DNA from 3 places in the Streptomyces sp. NPDC020996 genome. Region 3 is predicted to be linked to each of the others. Evidence: predicted binding sites of a transcription regulator. Region 3 holds the regulator's gene; each other region holds the start of a gene.
What was found. The regulator HrcA, encoded in region 3, represses chaperone genes, less so after heat shock. The targets are predictions, from matches to a motif close to TTNGCACTCNGNNNNNCNGAGTGCNAA.
Positions count from the first base shown of each region.

Region 1: groES (co-chaperone GroES) is a predicted target of HrcA. The motif match lies at 5,703-5,729, and genes of this name have one in related genera.
Region 2: groL (chaperonin GroEL) is a predicted target of HrcA. The motif match lies at 4,555-4,581, and genes of this name have one in related genera.

Region 1 is NZ_JBFADM010000015.1:80,128-87,319, forward strand. It holds gene brxD (BREX system ATP-binding protein BrxD) at 1-1,051, shown strand, start outside; gene AB0G63_RS13705 (DEAD/DEAH box helicase) at 1,048-3,408, shown strand; gene groL (chaperonin GroEL) at 3,506-5,131, opposite strand; gene groES (co-chaperone GroES) at 5,248-5,556, opposite strand; gene AB0G63_RS13720 (polysaccharide deacetylase family protein) at 5,869-6,576, opposite strand; partial or broken gene AB0G63_RS13725 (polysaccharide deacetylase family protein) at 7,162-7,192, opposite strand, start outside.
Region 2 is NZ_JBFADM010000004.1:178,068-185,259, reverse strand. It holds gene AB0G63_RS04900 (trehalose-6-phosphate synthase) at 1-54, opposite strand, end outside; gene AB0G63_RS04895 (glucosyl-3-phosphoglycerate synthase) at 709-1,653, opposite strand; SAM riboswitch class I at 1,811-1,968, shown strand; gene thrC (threonine synthase) at 1,987-3,270, shown strand; gene AB0G63_RS04885 (MoaD/ThiS family protein) at 3,446-3,721, shown strand; gene AB0G63_RS04880 (cold-shock protein) at 4,163-4,366, shown strand; gene groL (chaperonin GroEL) at 4,745-6,367, shown strand; gene AB0G63_RS04870 (hypothetical protein) at 6,478-6,657, opposite strand; gene AB0G63_RS04865 (hypothetical protein) at 6,874-7,014, opposite strand; gene AB0G63_RS04860 (hypothetical protein) at 7,189-7,192, opposite strand, start outside.
Region 3 is NZ_JBFADM010000007.1:95,011-102,202, forward strand. It holds gene hemW (radical SAM family heme chaperone HemW) at 1-835, shown strand, start outside; gene AB0G63_RS07890 (Uma2 family endonuclease) at 937-1,509, shown strand; gene AB0G63_RS07895 (DUF3097 domain-containing protein) at 1,493-2,299, opposite strand; gene AB0G63_RS07900 (MBL fold metallo-hydrolase) at 2,331-3,062, opposite strand; gene hrcA (heat-inducible transcriptional repressor HrcA) at 3,215-4,231, shown strand; gene dnaJ (molecular chaperone DnaJ) at 4,232-5,368, shown strand; gene AB0G63_RS07915 (nitronate monooxygenase) at 5,447-6,520, shown strand; gene AB0G63_RS07920 (16S rRNA (uracil(1498)-N(3))-methyltransferase) at 6,517-7,192, shown strand, end outside.

The DNA.
Region 1 (7,192 bases), on a different contig from region 3:
GACGGAGACCCCGCTGCACCGCCTGGAGACCGTCTACCGCCGGCTCACCGAACGACTGACCACGTCCACGCATCCGCCCTCCGCACTGCGCGCGGTGATCGACTCCTGGTTCTACGCCCTGGAGGAAGAGGTCATCGGCGCCGGAGACGCCGATGAGGACGACGAGGCCGGGCTCGCCCGTGCCGTGGACGCCCTGCTGGAGCTGCGGCTGACGGACGTGGCCCGCACCACCCCCGCCTTCTCCGCCGCCCTGCGCGGCTACCGCGAGGCGGTCGCGGCGGGCGACGGGGCACGCGCCGAGGCGCTGATCGCCTGGCTGGGCGGACAGCGGTCCGTGGCCGCGTCGGCCAAGCGGGCCGCCGGGGTGCGGGGCGACCTGGACCACTTCGCCGCACTGGGCTTCCTGCAGGGCCTGCTGACCGTACTGCGGGACTGCGGGCACCCCGGACTGCTGCTCGTCCTCGACGAAGTGGAGACCCTGCAGCGGGTGCGCGGCGACGTACGGGAGAAGTCCCTGAACGCCCTGCGCCAGCTCCTCGACGAGATCGACGCCGGACGGTTCCCCGGCCTGTTCCTCGTGATCACCGGCACACCCGCCTTCTACGACGGTCAGCAGGGCGTGCAGCGCCTGGCGCCGCTGGCCCAGCGGCTGGCCACGGACTTCACCACCGACCCGCGCTTCGACTCCCCGCGGGCCGTCCAGCTCCGCCTGCCCGGCTTCGACCTCGCCTCGCTCGGCGAGCTGGGCCGCAAGGTACGCGCGGTGTACGAGGCCACCGCACGCCACCCCGAGCGCGTCGCCGGACGGGCCGACGACGCCTACCTCGACGAACTGGCACGCGCCGTCACCGGCTCGCTCGGCGGCAAGGCCGGCATCGCGCCCCGGCTCTACCTGCGGAAACTGGTGGCCGACGTACTCGACCGGATCGACACGTTCGACGACTTCGACCCCCGCGTCCACTACACGCTCACGGTCAACACCGCGGAACTCGACGAGGTGGAACGCAACGCCGCGGCGAGCGCCGGGGACGTGGACCTGGAGCTGCCGTGAGCGCCGACGCGCTGGACCTGCTGGACCCGATCCTGACCCACCACATCGTCAACACGCTCGGCTGGCGCTCGCTGCGCCCGCTGCAGGAGGAGGCGATCGGGCCGCTGCTGTCCGGGCAGGACGCCGTACTGCTGGCCCCCACCGCCGGAGGCAAGACCGAGGCCGCCACGTTCCCCCTGCTCACCCGGGCCCAGCGGCACGGCTGGAAGGGCACCGGCATCCTGTACGTCACTCCGCTGAAGGCGCTCCTGAACAACCTGCACCCGAGGCTGGAGACGTACGCGGGCTGGGTGGGCCGCACCGCGGAGCTGTGGCACGGCGACATCGCGACCAGCAGACGCCGCCGCATCCTGGCCCAGCGGCCGGACCTGCTCCTCACCACGCCGGAGTCGCTGGAGGCGATGCTGGTCAGCACCCACGTGGACCACCGCACGTTCTTCTCCGGTCTGCACAGTGCGGTGGTCGACGAGGTGCACGCCTTCGCCGGTGACGACCGGGGCTGGCATCTGCTCGCCGTGCTGGAGCGGCTGCAGCGGATCGTCGGGCGGCCGGTGCAGAGGGTGGGCCTGTCGGCCACCGTCGGCAATCCGCACGAGCTGCTGGACTGGCTCCAGGGGTCGGGGCGGGGCCGACGGCCCGGGCAGGTCGTCGCACCCGGCGTGGCGCTCCCCGGATCCGGCACCGCGGCGGCCCCGCCCTCGGCTGCCGGGCCCTCGGCTGCCGAGCCGTCGGCTGCCGAGCCCTCAGCCGCCGGGCTCTCGGCTGCCGGGCCCTCGGCTGCCGGGTCCTCAGCCGCCGAGCCGTCAGCCGCCGAGCCGTCAGCCGCCGGGCCCCCAGCCGCCGGGCCCCCAGCCGCCGAGCCCTCAGCCGCCGGGCCCTCGGCTGCCGGGCCGTCAGCAGCCCGGCCCGCCACGGCTTCTCCGCCGGGTGACATCGAGCTGGACTACGTCGGCTCCGTCGCCAACGCGGCCACGGTCGTCGCCGCCCTGCACCGGGGCGAGAAGCGCCTGGTGTTCTGCGAGAGCCGCCGTACCGTCGAGGAGCTGGGCGAGCAGCTCAGACTGCGCGGCGTCACCACGTTCCTGTCCCACGCATCGCTGTCGGCGGACGAACGACGGCGTGCCGAGCAGGCCTTCGCGGAGGCCCGGGACTGCGTGATCGTGTCCACCAGCACCCTCGAACTCGGCATCGACGTCGGTGACCTGGACCGGGTGATCCAGCTCGACGCGCCGCAGACCGTCGCGTCGTTCCTGCAACGCCTGGGCCGTACCGGCCGTCGCCCCGGGACCCGCCGCAACTGCCTCTTCCTCGCCCTCACCGACGCCGGTCTGCTGTCCGCGGCCGCCCTGCTGCTCGCCTGGTCGCGTGGCTGGGTGGAACCGGTGACCCCGCCTCCCGAACCACGGCACCTGGTCGCCCAGCAGGTGCTCGCCCTGTGCCTGCAGGAACACCGGGTCGGGGAGAACCTGTGGCAGGAGTGGTGGGGCGGGCTGGACACCTTCGGCAAGGCGGCCGAACCCATCGTGCATCACCTGGTGGAGCAGGGTTACCTGGACCGGGACGGCGGCCTGCTGTTCATCGGCCCCGAGGCCGAACGGCGTTTCGGGCACCGCCACTTCATGAACCTGACGGCGTCGTTCACGGCCCCACCCGAGTTCACCGTGCTCAGCGGGCGGACCGAGATCGGCCGCACCGATCCGGACCTGCTCACCGAGGAGGTCGAGGGACCGCGGAAGCTGCTGCTGGCGGGCCGCAGCTGGCTGGTGACGTACATCGACTGGCGCCGCAGGCGCTGCTTCGTCGAGCCCGTGGACGAGGGCGGGCGTGCCAGGTGGAACGGCTTCGGCCCGGACCGTGTCCGGTCGTTCACCCTGACCCGGGCCGGGCGGGAGGTCCTGCTGGGCGCCGACCCGCCCGTCGTCCTCACCCGCCGCGCGCAGGCGAAACTGGCCGAGGCACGCGACGCCCACCGGGACGTGGTGCACCCGGCCGGTACGGTCGTCACCCGCCGGGGGGACGGCGACGTGCGGTGGTGGACCTGGGGCGGACACCGGGCGAACGCCACACTGGCCGCCTCCCTCCCCTCCGTCGTGCTGCCGCACCGGGTCACCGACGACCGGTTCGTGCGGCTGCGTGACGACGTGACCCCGCAGACCTGGCGGGCCGCCGCAGCGGACGCCGGCAACGGCGTGACGCTGCCCGAGGTGGACCTGCGCGCTGTTCGGGGCCTGAAGTTCGCGGAGGCGCTCCCCCCACGGCTCGCGGAGGCCACCCTCGCCGCCCGTCTGGCGGACACGTACGGGGCGCGGGCGCTGCTCGCGGAGAACGTCAGGTTCCTGGTACGCACCGACGGCTGACCGGATCCGCCGCGAAAACAGCCGCCCAGGAGCCGCGGGAAAGGGGGAAGGCCCTGCTCCGGTCAACCGGAGCAGGGCCTTCTTGTGAGCATGCGGCTCAGTGGCTGTGGCCGTGGCTGTGGCCCGCGGCGGCCGGCTCTTCCTCTTCCTTCTTCTCGACGACCAGGGTCTCGGTCGTCAGCAGGAGGGAGGCGATGGAGGCGGCGTTCTCCAGGGCGGAGCGGGTGACCTTCACCGGGTCGATGACGCCGGCCTTGACCAGGTCGCCGTACTCGCCGGTGGCGGCGTTGTAGCCGTTGCCCTTCTCCAGCTCCTTGACCTTGGAGACGATCACGTAGCCCTCGAGGCCAGCGTTCTCCGCGATCCAGCGCAGCGGCTCGACCACGGCGCGCGCGACGACGGAGACGCCGGTGGCCTCGTCGCCGGTCTTGTCGAGGTTGCCCTCGAGGACCTTGGCGGCGTGGACCAGCGCGGAGCCACCACCGGAGACGATGCCCTCCTCGACCGCGGCGCGGGTCGCGGAGATGGCGTCCTCCAGACGGTGCTTCTTCTCCTTCAGCTCCACCTCGGTGGCGGCGCCGACCTTGATCACGCACACGCCGCCGGCCAGCTTGGCGAGGCGCTCCTGGAGCTTCTCGCGGTCCCAGTCGGAGTCGGTGGTCTCGATCTCGGCCTTGATCTGGGCGACGCGGCCGTGGACGTCCTCGGACTTGCCGGCGCCGTCGACGATCGTGGTGTCGTCCTTGGTGACCGTCACGCGGCGGGCGGAGCCCAGCACGTCCAGGCCGACCTGGTCGAGCTTGAGGCCGACCTCCTCGGAGACGACCGTGGCGCCGGTGAGGATCGCCATGTCCTGCAGCATCGCCTTGCGGCGGTCGCCGAAGCCGGGGGCCTTGACCGCGACCGCGTTGAAGGTGCCACGGATCTTGTTGACCACCAGGGTCGACAGGGCCTCGCCCTCGACGTCCTCGGCGATGATCAGCAGCGGCTTGGAGGAGTTGGCCTGGATGACCTTCTCCAGCAGCGGCAGCAGGTCGGCGATCGCGGAGATCTTGCCCTGCGTGATCAGGATGTAGGGGTCGTCGAGGACGGCCTCCATGCGCTCCTGGTCGGTGACGAAGTACGGCGACAGGTAGCCCTTGTCGAAGGCCATGCCCTCGGTGAAGTCCAGCTCCAGACCGAAGGTGTTGGACTCCTCGACGGTGATGACGCCGTCCTTGCCGACCTTGTCCATCGCCTCGGCGATGAGCTCGCCGACCTGCTGGTCCTGGGCGGACAGCGCGGCGACGGCGGCGATGTCGGACTTCTCCGCGATCGGGCGGGCCGAGGACAGGAGGTCCTCGGAGACGGCGGCGACGGCAGCGTCGATGCCCTTCTTCAGGGCGGCGGGGGAGGCGCCGGCGGCGACGTTCTTCAGACCCTCGCGGACCAGGGCCTGGGCCAGCACGGTGGCGGTGGTGGTGCCGTCACCCGCGATGTCGTTGGTCTTGGTCGCCACCTCCTTCACCAGCTGGGCGCCGAGGTTCTCGTACGGGTCCTCGACCTCGACCTCGCGGGCGATGGTGACACCGTCGTTGGTGATGGTGGGAGCGCCGAACTTCTTGTCGATGACGACGTTGCGGCCCTTGGGGCCGATCGTCACCTTGACCGTGTCGGCAAGCTTGTTGACGCCGCGCTCGAGGGCGCGACGGGCGTCCTCGTCGAACTTCAGGATCTTCGCCATGACAGCGTGAGCCCTCTCGGAAATCTAGGTGAAAGAAACTGCGCCCCGGGCGCCCGGCTTCTTGTGTGATCGCGGGGGCCAGGGGCGCAGCTAAGAGCGGAATGCTCGAGGTGGGACTACTTCTCGATGATCGCGAGGACGTCGCGAGCCGAGAGGACGAGGTACTCCTCGCCGTTGTACTTCACCTCGGTGCCGCCGTACTTGCTGTACAGCACGATGTCGCCGGTCTTGACGTCGAGCGGGAGACGCTCGCCGTTCTCGAAGCGGCCCGGGCCCACGGCCAGGACGACGCCCTCCTGGGGCTTCTCCTTGGCGGTGTCCGGAATGACCAGGCCAGAGGCCGTGGTCTGCTCGGCGTCCAGCGGCTGGACCACGATGCGGTCCTCGAGCGGCTTGATGGCAACCTTGGAGCTGGCGGTCGTCACGATCCGACCTCCCCCTTCGGAGATCTCACGGGGTTAACTGTCTGAGGTGGCGACCAGGTCGATCCGTCGTCGCGGGTGCCGGACCTGCCCGTCGCGTTGTTGGCACTCTCCAGGGGGGAGTGCCAGACCCGAGACTATGACCGCGATTAGCACTCGGTCAAGCGGAGTGCCAATCCCGGCGGCGCGTCGGCCGGGGCTCCGTGCCGTACGGGGGGCTGCGCGGGGTCACGCGGGGGCTGCGCAGGGCCCGTACGGCGGACCGGGGGCGGCCGACCCGACCGGCCGGTGGGCGTGACCCGGGCGGGGCCGGCGTCAGACGTAGTCCTCCAGGCGGGCCACCCTCAGCCCCCGGCCGCGTGCCTCCCGCAGCAGCCGCGCCGTCCGCTCCCCGACCGTCGGTCCCGTGCCCTCGCCCGCGGCCACGGCCACGACGTCGCCGGGGCCGAGGCGGTGCTCGGCGCCCGCGTACGTCAGTTCGCCGTCCGCCGTCATCGCCGCCCGCCACAGCACGACCGCCGAGATGCCGCAGTCCGCCGCGGCGCGCAGGGTCGTCGTGTCGTACGTGCCGTAGGGCGGGCGGAGGAGGCGGGGGCGGACGCCGAAGCGGGCGGTGAGCTTGTCCTGCTGGCCGCAGATCTCGGCGCGCTGGCCGGCGTAGGGCAGGCCGCGCAGGGCGAGGTGGTCGAGGGTGTGGTTCTGCAGACTCACGCCGACCGACCGCAGACGCGCGAGGTGGGCGTAGCCCGGGCCGGCGACCCGGTCGGTGAGGAAGATGCTGACCGGCAGGCGCAGCGCGCGGACCGTCTCGGCGAAGCGGGGGTCCGTCTCCGCGCCGTCGTCGTAGGTGAGGAAGACGACCTTGTCGCGGGTGGGGACGCGGGAGACCACGCGCGGCAGGCCCCGGTCCGCCGCGGGGGCGGCCGGAACCCGGGACGGGTTCGGGACCGCGTGGCCCCGGCGGCGGGGCGACGGCCGACCGGGCGCGGGATCGCTGCCGCGAGACGACGGCCAACCAGGCACGGGATCACTGCCGCGAGACGACGGCCGACCAGGCTCGGGATCACTGCCGCGAGACGACGGCCGACCAGGCTCGGGATCACTGCCGCTGGGCGACCGCCGACCAGGCTCGGGATCACTGCCGCTGGGCGACCGCCGACCGGGGGCGAGGTCCCGGCCGCGAGACGACGGCTGGGCGGCGACGAGGTCGCGGCCGCAGGACGACGGCTGCCCGGCGACCGGAAGACCGGCGGCCGGAAGACCGGCGGCCGGATGCCCGCCGTCGTATGGCGGCCGCCCGGCAGCCCTGTCTCCGGTGCCGACGGGTCGGCGCCCGGCACCCTCGTCCCCCGCGCCACGCGGCCACTGCCCGGCAACCCCGCCCCCCGCGCCACGCGGCCACTGCCCGGCAACCCCGCCCCCGGCACCGCACGGCCGGTGCCGGGCACCCCTGCCCCCCGTACCGCGCGCCCGCTGCCCGGCGACCCCGTCCCCGTCCCCGCCGTGCGCCCGGTGCCTGACGGACATGTCCCCCGTGCCGTGCGGCGGCCGGCCGGCGGTCGCCGTGCCGTGCGGCGGTTGCCCCGCGGTCGCCGTGGCGTGCGGGCGCATCCGGCGGGTCGCCTTCTCGCCGAGCCGT
Region 2 (7,192 bases), on a different contig from region 3:
GCCGTCCTCCCGCACCTGGTACGAAACGGGCCCGCGGTTGGACGCGACCAGCACCTGATGAGCGGCACCGCGCGCGGAACCAGCGGACGAGGAGGCGGAAGGGGACGGGGAAGCGGCAGGGGAGGGAGAAGCAGAAGGGGAAGGGGAAGCCGAGGAAGCCATAAGCCCAAACTAGCCCGGCCGCGGATTGCTCAAACGTGCGTCCGGTTTCCCCGCCCGCACGAGTGTCGCGAGACGCCAGATCCGGCCGACGGACGCCGCCACCCGCAAGCCCACGGCGCCCCGGCAGCGCCCGAAGGGGCGCGGGGAACTGCGCGACCGGCCACGACGGTGCCGCAGATGACTGACGGCGCGGCGCGGCAGGGTCGGTGGCACCTTCGCGGCGGCCTGGCAGCGCCCGTAGGGGCGCGGGGAACTGCGCGACCGGCCACGACGGTGCCGCAGACGACTGACGGCGCGGCAGGGTCGGTGGCACCTTCGCGGCGGCCTGGCAGCGCCCGTAGGGGCGCGGGGAACTGCGCGACCGGCCACGACGGTGCGGCAGACGACTGACGGCGCGGCGCGGCAGGGTCGGTGGCACCTTCGTGGCGGCCTGGCAGCGCTCCGTAGGGGCGCGGGGAACTGCGCGACCGGCCACGACGGCGCGGCAGACGCCCGCCGGCATGCCGCGGCACGGCACGGCATGCCGCCGCACCACCAGCGGAGCGCTCACGCCACCTTGCGGGTCTGGTACTCCGCCAGTTCCGCCATCGGCGGCCGTTCCTCCGTGTCCACGGAGTAGGTGCGCGGCTCGAAACCGTCCTCGCCGCGTTCGAACTGGGTGAGCGCGGGCCGGATGAGGTGGCCGCGGGCCAGACGGAGCTGGGCGGTGCGGTAGATCGCGGCGGCCATCCGGCCGAGCGCCTGCCCGTCCTGGTGCCGGTGCTTGCGCACGCCCACGTCGACCTGGGCGAGGGCGTCCAGGCCCACCAGGTGCAGGGCGTCGACCAGCATGCCCAGCTCCACCCCGTAGCCGACCGGGAAGGGCAACTGCTCCAGCAGGCTGCGGCGGGCGGCGTACTCGCCGCCGAGCGGCTGCACGAACCCGGCCAGCTGCGGCCAGTGCATGTTCAGCAGCGGGCGCGCCATCAGCTCGGTGACCCGGCCGCCCTGGCCCGCCGCGCCGCCGAGCGGACGGTCGTACATCGCCTTGACCAGATCGACCCCGGGGTCGGTGAGCAGCGGGCCCACGATCCCGGAGACGAAGTCGGAGGAGAACTCCTTCAGGTCGGCGTCGATGAAGCAGACGATGTCCCCGCTCGTGACGAGCAGGGAGCGCCACAGCACCTCCCCCTTGCCGGGGACGGCGGGTATGCGCGGCAGGATGTCGTCGCGGTGGACCACCCGCGCGCCCGCCGCCGCGGCGACCTGGGACGTGCGGTCGGTGGACCCGGAGTCGACGACGACGATCTCGTCGACGAGCGGGACCTGCTGCATGAGGTCGTGACGGATGACCGCGACGATGTCGCCGACCGTCCCCTCCTCGTTGAGCGCGGGCAGCACGACACTGACCGACTGGCCCGTGCGCTGCTTGGCAGCCAGGACCATGTGCAGCGGCCGGTCGGTCACGGACCAGGAGCGGGTTTCCAGCCAGCGCTCGACTTCGTTCAGCACAGTGCGCGGCTCCTCTGCGTTCTCTCGGCGAGCGGACCCTGTGATCCATCTCGCGGTTCGGACGGCTATCTCAACTGTCCTGGCCTTCGGTTACAGTCTTGAACAACGCTGATGACCATCGCATGTCGGGGGTCGCCACGCGCTCACAACCGAATACCGCTCATCCAGAGGGGCAGAGGGACACGGCCCGATGAAGCCCCGGCAACCCTCCAGCCGGTTCTCGTACCGATCACCGTTGATCGCCGCGCGAGGCTCCCGGCTAGGGAAGGTGCCAAATCCGTCTCACGGCGAGATGCGTCGTGAGGAAGATGAGGAGAAAGGGCCTCGCCTCACATGGCTGTGCAGACTGTTGCAAGCACCACGGACTCCACCGTAGACCTCGGCCCCGCCGCGGCTCTGTCCTGTCGCGAATGCGGCCACCGCGTCCCCCTCGGACCGGTCTTCGCCTGCGAGGAGTGTTTCGGCCCGCTGGAGATCGCGTACGACTTCTCGGCCTACGACACCGAGGAGCTCCGCAGGCGCATCGAGGCGGGACCCGCGAACATCTGGCGTTACGCGCCGCTGCTGCCCGTCCCCGCGGACGTGGCCGACAAGCCCAACCTGAACCCGGGCTGGACCAAGCTCGTCAAGGCCGACAACCTCGCCCGCGAGCTCGGCGTGACCGGCGGGCTGTATGTGAAGGACGACTCCGGCAACCCGACGCACTCCTTCAAGGACCGTGTGGTCGCCCAGGCCCTGGAGGCCGCCCGCGCCTTCGGCTTCACCACCCTCTCCTGCTCCTCCACCGGCAACCTGGCCGGCGCCGTCGGCGCCGCGGCCGCCCGCGCCGGCCTCCGTTCCTGCGTGTTCATCCCGCACGACCTGGAGCAGGGCAAGGTCGTCATGGCCGCCATCTACGGCGGCGACCTCGTCGGCATCGAGGGCAACTACGACGACGTCAACCGCTTCTGCTCCGAGCTCATCGGCGACCCGGCCGGCGAGGGCTGGGGCTTCGTCAACGTCAACCTGCGGCCGTACTACGCGGAAGGGTCCAAGACCCTGGCGTACGAGGTGTGCGAGCAGCTCGGCTGGCGGCTGCCGGACCAGATCGTCATCCCCATCGCCTCCGGCTCGCAGCTCACCAAGGTCGACAAGGGCCTCCAGGAGCTGATCAAGCTCGGGCTCGTCGAGGACAAGCCGTACAAGATCTTCGGCGCGCAGGCGCTGGGCTGCTCGCCGGTGTCCACCGCCTTCAAGGCCGGCCACGACGTGGTCCGCCCGCAGAAGCCGGACACCATCGCCAAGTCCCTCGCCATCGGCAACCCGGCCGACGGCCCCTACGTCCTCGACATCGCCCGCCGCACCGGCGGCGCCGTGGAGGACGTCACCGACGAGCAGGTCGTCGACGCGATCAAGCTGCTCGCCCGGACCGAGGGCATCTTCGCCGAGACGGCGGGCGGCGTGACGGTCGGCGTGACGAAGAAGCTGATCGACAACGGCGTCCTCGACCCCACGAAGACCACCGTCGTCCTCAACACCGGCGACGGCCTGAAGACGCTGGACGCGGTGGCCGGCACCGGCCTCACCGCGACCATCCGCCCCAACCTTGAGTCGTTCCGAGAGGCCGGCCTCGCTTGACCTCCTCCTCGGTGTCCCGGGGAGTCCAGTGGTCACCCGCTGGGCTTCCTGCTTCCCGGCCGACCGCCCCCGGGCCGGACCCAAGCCGAGGTCTTACGCCGGCTCCACAGGCCGAAACCGCCGGCCCGGCGGCCGAAACGCAAAGTAGTCTTGTAGTCACTGGAGGTCAAACCGCATGAGCGTGACCGTTCGCATCCCCACCATCCTGCGCACCTACACCGGCGGTCAGGCCGAGGTCCCCGCCGAGGGCGCGACCCTCGCCGAGGTCATCGCGGATCTGGAGAAGAACCACACGGGCATCGCCGCCCGCGTCCTGGACGACCAGGGCAAGCTGCGCCGCTTCGTCAACGTCTACGTCAACGACGACGACGTCCGCTTCGAGCAGGGCCTGGAGACCGTCACCCCCGACGGGGCCGGCGTCTCCATCATCCCGGCCGTCGCGGGCGGCTGACCTGGCCGTTCGTTTACCGCCGGTAACGACGGTGACGCAGAGTTCTGACCGATTGCCCCCTCCGTGAGAGAAGCGGAGGGGGCAATTCTGTATGGTTGAGCGCGGTACAGTTGGGGAACCCACCCCCGGCTCCGCGCGCCGGACGCGATCAGTGCCCGCTCCGATGCGTCGAGAAATAGCCAAAGTGTGCGAGTCTTTTGCGCCATTCGCTCTTTATGTGCGGCCCGACTTGCCCTGAATTCGGGGGAATTCTTACTACATTCCGGACCCCTTCCGTCCGGAATTCTCGTCCGACTGACCTGTTGCAGACGGCAGTTGGGCAGATACATTCGGCCGCGGTCGACGCGTTCCGGCGCACGCCCCCAATCCGTGGGGGGTGAGGTCTGACCCGGATCCGCGAAGTGCGGGTCCGTGCAAGGGCCAGTAATAGGGGAGTTAGGCATGGCTCAGGGCACCGTCAAGTGGTTCAACGCGGAGAAGGGGTACGGCTTCATCGCGGTCGACGGTGGTGCGGATGTTTTCGTCCACTACAGCGCCATCCAGATGGACGGGTACCGCACCCTGGAAGAGGGCCAGCGGGTGGAGTTCGAGATCTCGCAGGGCCAGAAGGGCCCGCAGGCCGACATGGTGCGCGTCACCGCCTGATACGCGCGACCGACCGAACCGCAGCGACGTCTTCCGTCGAAGGGCCCGTACCTCCCGGGGTACGGGCCCTTCGTCCTGCCCGCACGCACGTTCGCGGGCGAGGAAGCCCCCGCCCGCAACGCGGGCGCGTCTTGCTCCCGCCCGTCACCCGACCGCCACCCCCCAACGAGCCCGCTCCGCGGGCGCGTCTTGCACTCGGAGGGGTCGAGTGCTAATCATTGGCGTTAGCACTCTGAAGGTGAGAGTGACAACGAAGGACCGGGTCGGTGAGGCCCGCAGGCCGGGTGGGGCAAGGAACCACGAGGCAGGCGAGCCGTCCGTCGCGGGCGCGGGCGCGGTCCGAAGGAATCACCCCCAGTCCTGGAGGGACCACTTCACATGGCCAAGATCATCGCGTTCGACGAGGAGGCGCGGCGCGGCCTCGAGCGCGGCATGAACCAGCTCGCGGACGCCGTGAAGGTGACGCTCGGCCCCAAGGGTCGCAACGTCGTCCTCGAGAAGAAGTGGGGCGCCCCCACGATCACCAACGATGGTGTCTCCATCGCCAAGGAGATCGAACTCGAGGACCCGTACGAGAAGATCGGCGCCGAGCTGGTCAAGGAAGTCGCCAAGAAGACGGACGACGTCGCCGGTGACGGTACGACCACGGCGACCGTGCTCGCCCAGGCGCTCGTGCGCGAGGGTCTGCGCAACGTAGCCGCCGGCGCCAACCCGATGGCACTCAAGCGCGGTATCGAGAAGGCCGTCGAGGCCGTCTCCGCCGCCCTGCTGGAGCAGGCCAAGGACGTGGAGACCAAGGAGCAGATCGCCTCCACGGCCTCCATCTCCGCCGCCGACACGCAGATCGGCGAGCTCATCGCCGAGGCGATGGACAAGGTCGGCAAGGAAGGCGTCATCACCGTCGAGGAGTCGCAGACCTTCGGTCTGGAGCTCGAGCTCACCGAGGGCATGCGCTTCGACAAGGGCTACATCTCGGCGTACTTCGCCACCGACATGGAGCGTATGGAGGCCGTCCTCGACGACCCGTACATCCTGATCGCCAACTCCAAGATCTCCTCGGTCAAGGACCTGCTCCCGCTGCTGGAGAAGGTCATGCAGTCGGGCAAGCCGCTGCTGATCATCGCCGAGGACGTCGAGGGCGAGGCCCTGTCGACCCTGGTCGTCAACAAGATCCGCGGCACCTTCAAGTCCGTCGCCGTCAAGGCCCCGGGCTTCGGCGACCGCCGCAAGGCCATGCTCGGCGACATCGCCATCCTCACGGGCGGCGAGGTCATCTCCGAGGAGGTCGGCCTCAAGCTGGAGAACGCGACCCTGGACCTCCTGGGCCGCGCCCGCAAGGTCGTCATCACCAAGGACGAGACCACCATCGTCGACGGCGCCGGCTCCGCCGACCAGGTCGCGGGCCGCGTGAACCAGATCCGCGCCGAGATCGAGAACAGCGACTCCGACTACGACCGCGAGAAGCTGCAGGAGCGCCTGGCCAAGCTGGCCGGCGGTGTCGCGGTCATCAAGGCCGGTGCCGCCACCGAGGTGGAGCTCAAGGAGCGCAAGCACCGCATCGAGGACGCCGTCCGCAACGCCAAGGCGGCCGTCGAGGAGGGCATCGTCGCCGGTGGTGGCGTGGCCCTGCTGCAGGCCTCCCAGGTCTTCGAGAAGCTGGAGCTCGAGGGTGACGAGGCGACCGGCGCCAACGCCGTGAAGCTGGCCCTGGAGGCCCCGCTGAAGCAGATCGCCGTCAACGGTGGTCTCGAGGGCGGCGTCGTCGTGGAGAAGGTGCGCAACCTGGCCGTCGGCCACGGTCTGAACGCCGCCACGGGCGAGTACGTCGACATGATCGCCGAGGGCATCATCGACCCGGCGAAGGTGACCCGCTCCGCCCTGCAGAACGCCGCCTCCATCGCCGCGCTGTTCCTCACCACCGAGGCCGTCATCGCCGACAAGCCGGAGAAGGCCGCCGCGCCCGCCGGCGGCGGCATGCCGGGCGGTGACATGGACTTCTGATCCGCCTCACGGATCGAGCTGTCCTTTCCGAGGGCGGCACCCCCTGCGCTCGCAGGGGGTGCCGCCCTCGGGCGTTGTCCGGGCTGTCGTGTCCGGGCCGTGCCGCCCGCCTACTTCTTGCGGCTCTTGCCGCCCCGGCGGTTCCTCGCGCCCCTGCCCGACCGGGCCGCGGACGCGGCCTCCGGCCGCCGGGCGGCGGCGGCCGGCTGAGGGACGGCCACGGCATGGCGGACCGAGAACTCGCGGTTGATCTCGGCCTGGCGGCGGACGGCGGCGGGCAGGTCGGGCATCGCCAGGAGCATGTCGCACGCCCGCAACGCCTGGGCGTGGTCACCCACCCAGTACGCGGCGATCGAGTACTCGAACAGCAGTCCCCAACGGTAGACCCAGGGCTTGACGAAGGGCAGGTCCTCCGGCTCCGGCCGGCCGACGACCGCGGCGAGGACCGCGTGGGCGGTGCGGTGACGGCCCTTCCGGCGCAGCCGGGAGGCGAGTTCGTAGCAGGCCTACAGGCGCTGCGGCCGGACCTCCCAGGCCCGGGAGAAGGCCTCGATCGCACCCGCCCAGTCGCCGGTCCGCTCGGCCCGCAGGATGCCGCTCTCCAGCAGCGAGCAGGCGTGGTGGACGCCGCAGACGGCACTGCCCACGACGACTCCTACGCCCCGCCGGCGAAAGTAGCGCGGCCCGGCGGCGGGCGGCATCCCCTGCTGCCGGGGCACAGGGGGTGCCGCCCCTCGGTGTGCGCCACAAGCGGATACGCGCCGAGGCGGGACCGCGGGCCCGCGGGCCCGTGGGCCCGGTAACGGCCGGGCGGACGGCGGCTAC
Region 3 (7,192 bases):
CCCGGAGTCGGTCGGCCCGGCGTACCTGGCCGCGCTGCGGGAGGGCGGCTTCAACCGGGTCTCCTTCGGCATGCAGAGCGCCCGGCAGCACGTCCTGCGGGTCCTCGACCGCACCCACACCCCCGGCCGCCCGGAGGCCTGCGTCGCCGAGGCCCGCGCGGCCGGCTTCGCGCACGTCAACCTCGACCTGATCTACGGCACCCCGGGCGAGTCGGACGACGACTGGCGGGCTTCGCTCGACGCGGCGATCGGCGCGGGTCCCGACCACGTCTCGGCGTACGCCCTGATCGTCGAGGAGGGCACACGGCTCGCCCACCGCATCCGCCGCGGCGAGGTCCCGATGACCGACGACGACGTGCACGCCGACCGCTACCTGATCGCGGAGGAGACCCTGTCGGCGGCCGGCTTCGGCTGGTACGAGGTCTCCAACTGGGCCACCTCCGAGCAGGCCCGCTGCCTGCACAACGAGCTGTACTGGCGCGGCGCCGACTGGTGGGGCGCGGGTCCCGGGGCGCACTCGCACGTCGGCGGGGTGCGCTGGTGGAACGTCAAGCACCCCGGCGCCTACGCGGCGGCCCTCGCGGCCGGGCGCTCGCCGGGGGCCGGCCGCGAGCTGCTGTCCGACGAGGACCGGCGCGTGGAGCGGATCCTGCTGGAGCTGCGGCTGCGGGACGGAGTACCGCTGTCCCTGCTGAAGGAGGACGGCCTGGCGGCCTCCCGGCGCGCACTGGCGGACGGCCTGCTGGAGAGGACGCCGTACGACGAGGGACGGGCGGCCCTCACCCTGCGGGGCCGGCTGCTGGCGGACGCGGTGGTCAGGGACCTGGTGGACTGATCACCCGGCGGAGTGAATCACTGCGGAACGCCGGTCCGGTCCCTAACCTGGTTCGTAGGCTGCCGCCGTACACGCGGCGGCGAGAGCGGAGGACCACGGAGATGACCGCTGCGGATGATCGCCGGGTGCATGAGGCATTCGAGAACCTGGAGGTTCCCGAGGGCTTCAAGGCTGAGCTCATCCGGGGGGAAATCGTGATGATGGCCGGGCCCGACAAGGTCCACAACCGCATCGTGCAATCGGTGCAGGACCAGATCCCCTCCGGGCGGTGGGAGCGGCTGCAGACGCAGGACATCGCGTTCCCGGACGAGGACAGCGAGCCCCAGCCGGACCTCGTGGTCATGGAGATCGGCGCCGACGACACCCCGGGCCGGCTGGTCCCCGCGGACGCCGTGACGATGCTGGTCGAAGTGGTCTCCAAGACCAGCGTCCACCGGGACTACGTCGAGAAGCGGTCGATCTACGCCGCGGGCGGCGTCCCGGTGTATCTGGTCATCGATCCCTTCCGGGCCAGGTGCCTGGTGCTGGCGGAGCCGACCGGCAGGGGCCTGGCGGCGGACTACCAGTACGAGCGCACCCGCAAGTTCGGCGACCCGGTGCCGCTGCCGATCGTGGGGGTGGACCTCGACACCAGCGGGTTCGGCACCCTGCCGCCTCTCACGGCTGAGCCGTGACGAAGTCGATCAGCTCCTCCACCCGCCCCAGCAGCTCCGGCTGCAGGTCCTTGTAGGACTCCACCCGCGCCAGGATCGCCTGCCACACGGCGCCCGTGTTGTCCGACGGCCAGCCCAGCGCCCGGCACACGCCCGTCTTCCAGTCCTGCCCGTGCGGCACGCGCGGCCAGCCCGCGATGCCCAGGGAGGACGGCTTCACCGCCTCCCAGACGTCGATGTACGGATGGCCGACGACCAGCGCGTGCTCGCTGGTCACCTGCTGCGCGATCCGCCACTCCTTCGACCCGGGGACCAGGTGGTCGACCAGGACGCCCAGCCGCGCGTCCGGGCCCGGCGCGAACCCGGCCACGATCGACGGCAGGTCGTCCACGCCCTCCAGGTACTCCACCACCACGCCCTCGACGCGCAGGTCGTCGCCCCACACCTTCTCGACCAGCTCCGCGTCGTGCCGTCCCTCGACGTAGATGCGCCCGGCGCGGGCCACGCGCGCGCGTGCGCCGGGCACGGCGACGGAACCGGACGCCGTACGGGTGGGCCGCAGCGGGCCGGAAGACGGCTTGACGAGGGTCACCGGGCGGCCCTCCAGCAGGAACCCGCGCGGCTCCAGCGGGAACACCCGGTGCTTGCCGAAGCGGTCCTCCAGGGTCACCGTGCCCGCCTCACAGCGGATCACCGCCCCGCAGAAGCCGCTCCCGGGCTCCTCGACCACCAGGCCCGGCTCCGCCGGGACCTCCGGCGCGGGCTGGGTCTTCTTCCACGGAGGGGTCAGGTCCGGAGAGTACTGGCGCATTCGAACGACGATAGGAGAACCGTCCCGCCGATCACCGCGACACGCCGAAACGGTCCGCCAGCGCGTCCCGCTGCGCCCGGACGAACGCCGCGTCGACCACCGCCCCGTGACCGGGCACGTACAGCGCGTCCTCGCCGCCGAGGTCGAGCAGCCGGTCCAGCGCGGCCGGCCATCGCGACGGCACGGCGTCCGGGCCCGCCTGCGGCTCGCCCGACTCCTCGACCAGGTCCCCGCAGAAGACGACCTCCGGCGTGCCCGGGACCAGCACGACCAGGTCGTGGGCGGTGTGCGCCGGGCCCACGTTCGCCAGCAGCACCTGCCGGCCGCCGCCCAGGTCGAGCGTCCACTCGCCGCTGACGTGATGGCGGGGCGCGGCGAGCGCGTCCACCGCCTCCTCGGCCAGCCGCGCGTCCAGCCCGCACCGCACCGCGTCCGCGCGCAGCTCCTCGCGTCCGTGCCGCCCGGTGAACACCGCGTCGGCGCCGACCGCCCCGAACACCTCCGCGCCCGCGAACGCCGCCGTCCCGAAGACATGGTCGAAGTGGGGGTGGGTGAGAGCGAGATGGGTCACACGGTGACCGGCCAGCCGCTGCGCCTGCGCCCGCAGCCGCGCCCCCTCCGGCAGGCTCGACCCCGCGTCGACCACCAGCGCCGTGTCAGCCCCGACGACCAGCCCGGCCGTGCAGTCCCAGCCAGGAAGCCGGCACCGCCCGACCCCGGCCGCCAGCCGCTCCCACCCGAGCTCTTCCCAAGTCACCGTCATACCGCGACGCTAGCCGTACGGACCCGCCCCGGCAGGACCGACCTTGCCCAGTCAGTACCCCACCGCCGTACACTGGGCCGGGGAACGCTGGCACTCGGACACGCAGAGTGCCAGGCAAGGCGTCAGGGGACGACTTTCTGGAGGTGTGCGCCATGCTGAGTGAACGACGGCTCCAGGTATTGCGCGCCATCGTCCAGGACTACGTCGGCACCGAGGAGCCGGTCGGGTCGAAGGCCCTGACCGAGCGGCACAACCTCGGCGTGTCCCCGGCGACCGTGCGCAACGACATGGCGGCCCTGGAGGACGAGGGGTACATCGCCCAGCCGCACACCAGCGCCGGGCGCATCCCCACCGACAAGGGCTACCGGCTGTTCGTCGACAAGCTCGCGGGCGTCAAGCCGATGAGCGCCCCCGAGCGGCGCGCGATCCAGAACTTCCTCGACGGCGCCGTCGACCTCGACGACGTCGTGGCGCGCACGGTGCGGCTGCTCGCGCAGCTCACCCGGCAGGTCGCCGTCGTGCAGTACCCGTCGCTCACCCGGTCCACGGTCCGGCACGTGGAACTGCTCTCGCTCGCCCCCGCGCGCGTGATGCTGGTGCTGATCACCGACACCGGCCGGGTCGAGCAGCGCATGGTCGACTGCCCGGCGCCGTTCGGCGAGGCGTCCCTCGCGGACCTGCGGGCGCGGCTGAACAGCCGGGTCGCGGGCCGCCGGTTCGCGGACGTCCCGCGGCTGGTGGAAGACCTCCCCGAGGGCTTCGACGTCGAGGACCGCGGCACCGTCTCGACGGTGCTGTCCACCCTCCTGGAGACGCTCGTCGAGGAGAACGAGGAGCGGCTGATGATCGGCGGCACCGCCAATCTGACCCGCTTCGGACACGACTTCCCCCTCACCATCCGGCCCGTCCTGGAGGCCCTGGAGGAGCAGGTCGTCCTCCTCAAACTCCTCGGCGAGGCAGGCGATTCGGGCATGACCGTGCGCATCGGGCACGAGAACGCCTATGAAGGACTCAACTCCACGTCCGTGGTCTCGGTCGGCTACGGTTCGGGCGGCGAGGCAGTCGCCAAGCTCGGCGTGGTCGGACCGACCCGCATGGATTACCCGGGAACGATGGGAGCGGTACGCGCAGTGGCACGGTACGTCGGACAGATCCTGGCGGAGTCGTAAGTGGCCACGGACTACTACGCCGTTCTCGGCGTGCGCCGCGACGCGTCGCAGGAAGAGATCAAGAAGGCCTTCCGGCGGCTCGCACGCGAGCTGCACCCGGACGTCAACCCCGATCCGAAGACCCAGGAGCGGTTCAAGGAGATCAACGCCGCCTACGAGGTGCTGTCGGACCCGCAGAAGAAGCAGGTCTACGACCTCGGCGGCGACCCGCTCTCGCAGTCCGGCGGCGCCGGCGCGGGCGGCTTCGGCGCGGGCGGCTTCGGGAACTTCTCGGACATCATGGACGCCTTCTTCGGCACGGCGTCCCAGCGCGGCCCGCGCTCGCGCACCCGGCGCGGCCAGGACGCGATGATCCGCCTGGAGATCGACCTCGACGAGGCGGCCTTCGGCACCACCAAGGACATCCAGGTCGACACGGCGATCGTCTGCTCCACCTGCAACGGTGAGGGCGCCGCGCCGGGCACCTCCGCCCAGACCTGCGACATGTGCCGCGGCCGCGGCGAGGTCTCCCAGGTCACCCGGTCCTTCCTGGGCCAGGTCATGACCTCGCGCCCCTGCCCGCAGTGCCAGGGCTTCGGCACGGTCGTGCCCACCCCCTGCCCGGAGTGCGCGGGCGACGGCCGGATCCGCTCCCGCCGCACGCTGACCGTCAAGATCCCGGCCGGCGTCGACAACGGCACCCGCATCCAGCTCGCGGGCGAGGGCGAGGTCGGCCCCGGCGGCGGCCCGGCCGGCGACCTGTACGTCGAGATCCACGAACTGCCGCACCCGATGTTCCAGCGGCGCGGCGACGACCTGCACTGCACGGTCACCATCCCGATGACCGCGGCCGCCCTCGGCACCAAGGTCCCGCTGGAGACCCTCGACGGCCTCGAAGAGGTCGACATCCGCCCGGGCACCCAGTCCGGCCAGTCGATCCCGCTGCACGGCCGGGGCGTCACCCACCTGCGCGGCGGCGGCCGGGGCGACCTCATCGTCCACGTCGAGGTGCAGACCCCCACCAAGCTCGACGTCGAGCAGGAACGCCTGCTGCGCGAGCTCGCCAAGCTGCGCGGCGAGGAACGCCCGCAGGGCCAGTTCCAGCCGGGCCAGCAGGGCCTGTTCTCCCGGCTCAAGGACGCCTTCAACGGGCGCTGACCACACGGGACGCCCCTGGCCCGGGCCAGGGGCCCGTCCCGATTCGGACTTGTACACGGGACGTGACAACATGCGGTCATGTCCTCCGCACTGACCGATCTCTGCCCCCATCCGATCGTGCAGGCCCCCATGGCGGGCGGCGTCTCCGTGCCCCACCTCGCCGCCGCCGTCTGCGCGGCCGGCGGGCTCGGCTTCCTCGCCGCCGGGTACAAGACCGCCGACGGCATGTACCAGGAGATCAAGCAGCTGCGGAGCATCACCGACCGGCCCTTCGGCGTGAACCTCTTCATGCCGCAGCCCGACCACTCCGACCCCGCCACGGTGGAGCTCTACGCCCACCAGCTGGCCGGCGAGGCCTCCTGGTACGACACCGAGCTCGGCGACCCCGACAACGGCCGTGACGACGGCTACGACGCCAAGCTCGCCGTGCTGCTCGACAACCCGGTGCCGGTGGTCTCCTTCCACTTCGGCGTCCCCACCCGCGACGTCCTCGACTCCCTGCGCCGCGCCGGCACCTTCACCATGGCCACCGCGACCACCGCGGAGGAGGCCCTCGCCGTGCAGCGGGCCGGCGCCGACGCGGTCATAGCCCAGGGCGTCGAGGCCGGCGGCCACCAGGGCACCCACCGCGACGTCCCGGAGAACGACCGCGCCGGCATCGGCCTGCTGTCCCTGGTCGCCCAGATCCGCGAGACCGTGAGCATCCCGGTCGTCGCCGCCGGCGGCATCATGCGCGGCAGCCAGATCGCCGCCGTCCTCGCCGCCGGCGCGTGCGCCGCCCAGCTCGGCACCGCCTTCCTGGTCACCCCGGAGTCCGGGGCGAACGCCGTGCACAAGCAGGCGCTGACCAACCCCCTGTTCGTCCGCACCGAGCTGACCCGCGCGTTCTCCGGCCGCCCGGCCCGCGGCCTGGTCAACCGCTTCCTGCGGGAACACGGCCCGTACGCGCCCGCCGCCTATCCCGACGTCCACCACCTCACCGCGCCGCTGCGGAAGGCGGCGGCGAAGGCCGGCGACGCGCAGGGCATGGCGCTGTGGGCCGGGCAGGGCCACCGGATGGCCCGGGAGCTGTCCGCGGGACAGCTGGTGGAGGTGCTGGCCGCCGAACTCGAGGAAGCGAGAGCGGCGCTGTCGGAAGGCGGTGTGCGATGACGGCCCCGGTGTTCGTGCTCGATCCGCTGGTCCTGCCGGACCACCGCGGCGGGGAGTACGTCCTCGACGGCCCGGAGGGACGGCACGCCGTCTCCGTGAAGCGGATGCGGCCCGGCGAGGAGGTCGTCCTGACCGACGGCCGCGGACGCTGGACGGAGGGCGTCGTCAAGGCCGCCGAGGGCAAGGACCGCCTCGTCGTCACGGACCTCGGGAGCGTCCGCGAGGAGCCCCCGGCGCAGCCCCGCATCACCGTCGTGCAGGCCCTGCCCAAGGGCGACCGGGGCGAGCTGGCCGTGGAGACGATGACCGAGACCGGCGTCGACGCGATCGTGCCGTGGACGGCCTCCCGCTGCGTCACCCAGTGGAAGGGCGAGCGGGGCCTGAAGTCCCTCGCCAAGTGGCGGGCGACCGCCCGGGAGGCCGGCAAGCAGTCCCGCCGGGTCCGCTTCCCCGAGGTCGCGGACGCGGCGACGAGCAAACAGGTTGCCGCACTTCTCGCCAAGGCCGACCTCGCCGCAGTGCTGCACGAGGACCGCGCCTACCCCAGCGAGCCGCTCGCCACCGCCGAACTCCCCGCCGAGGGCGAGATCGTGCTGGTCGTCGGCCCCGAAGGGGGCGTCTCCCCGGAGGAGTTGGCGCTGTTCGAGCAGGCGGGGGCGAAGGCGTACCGGC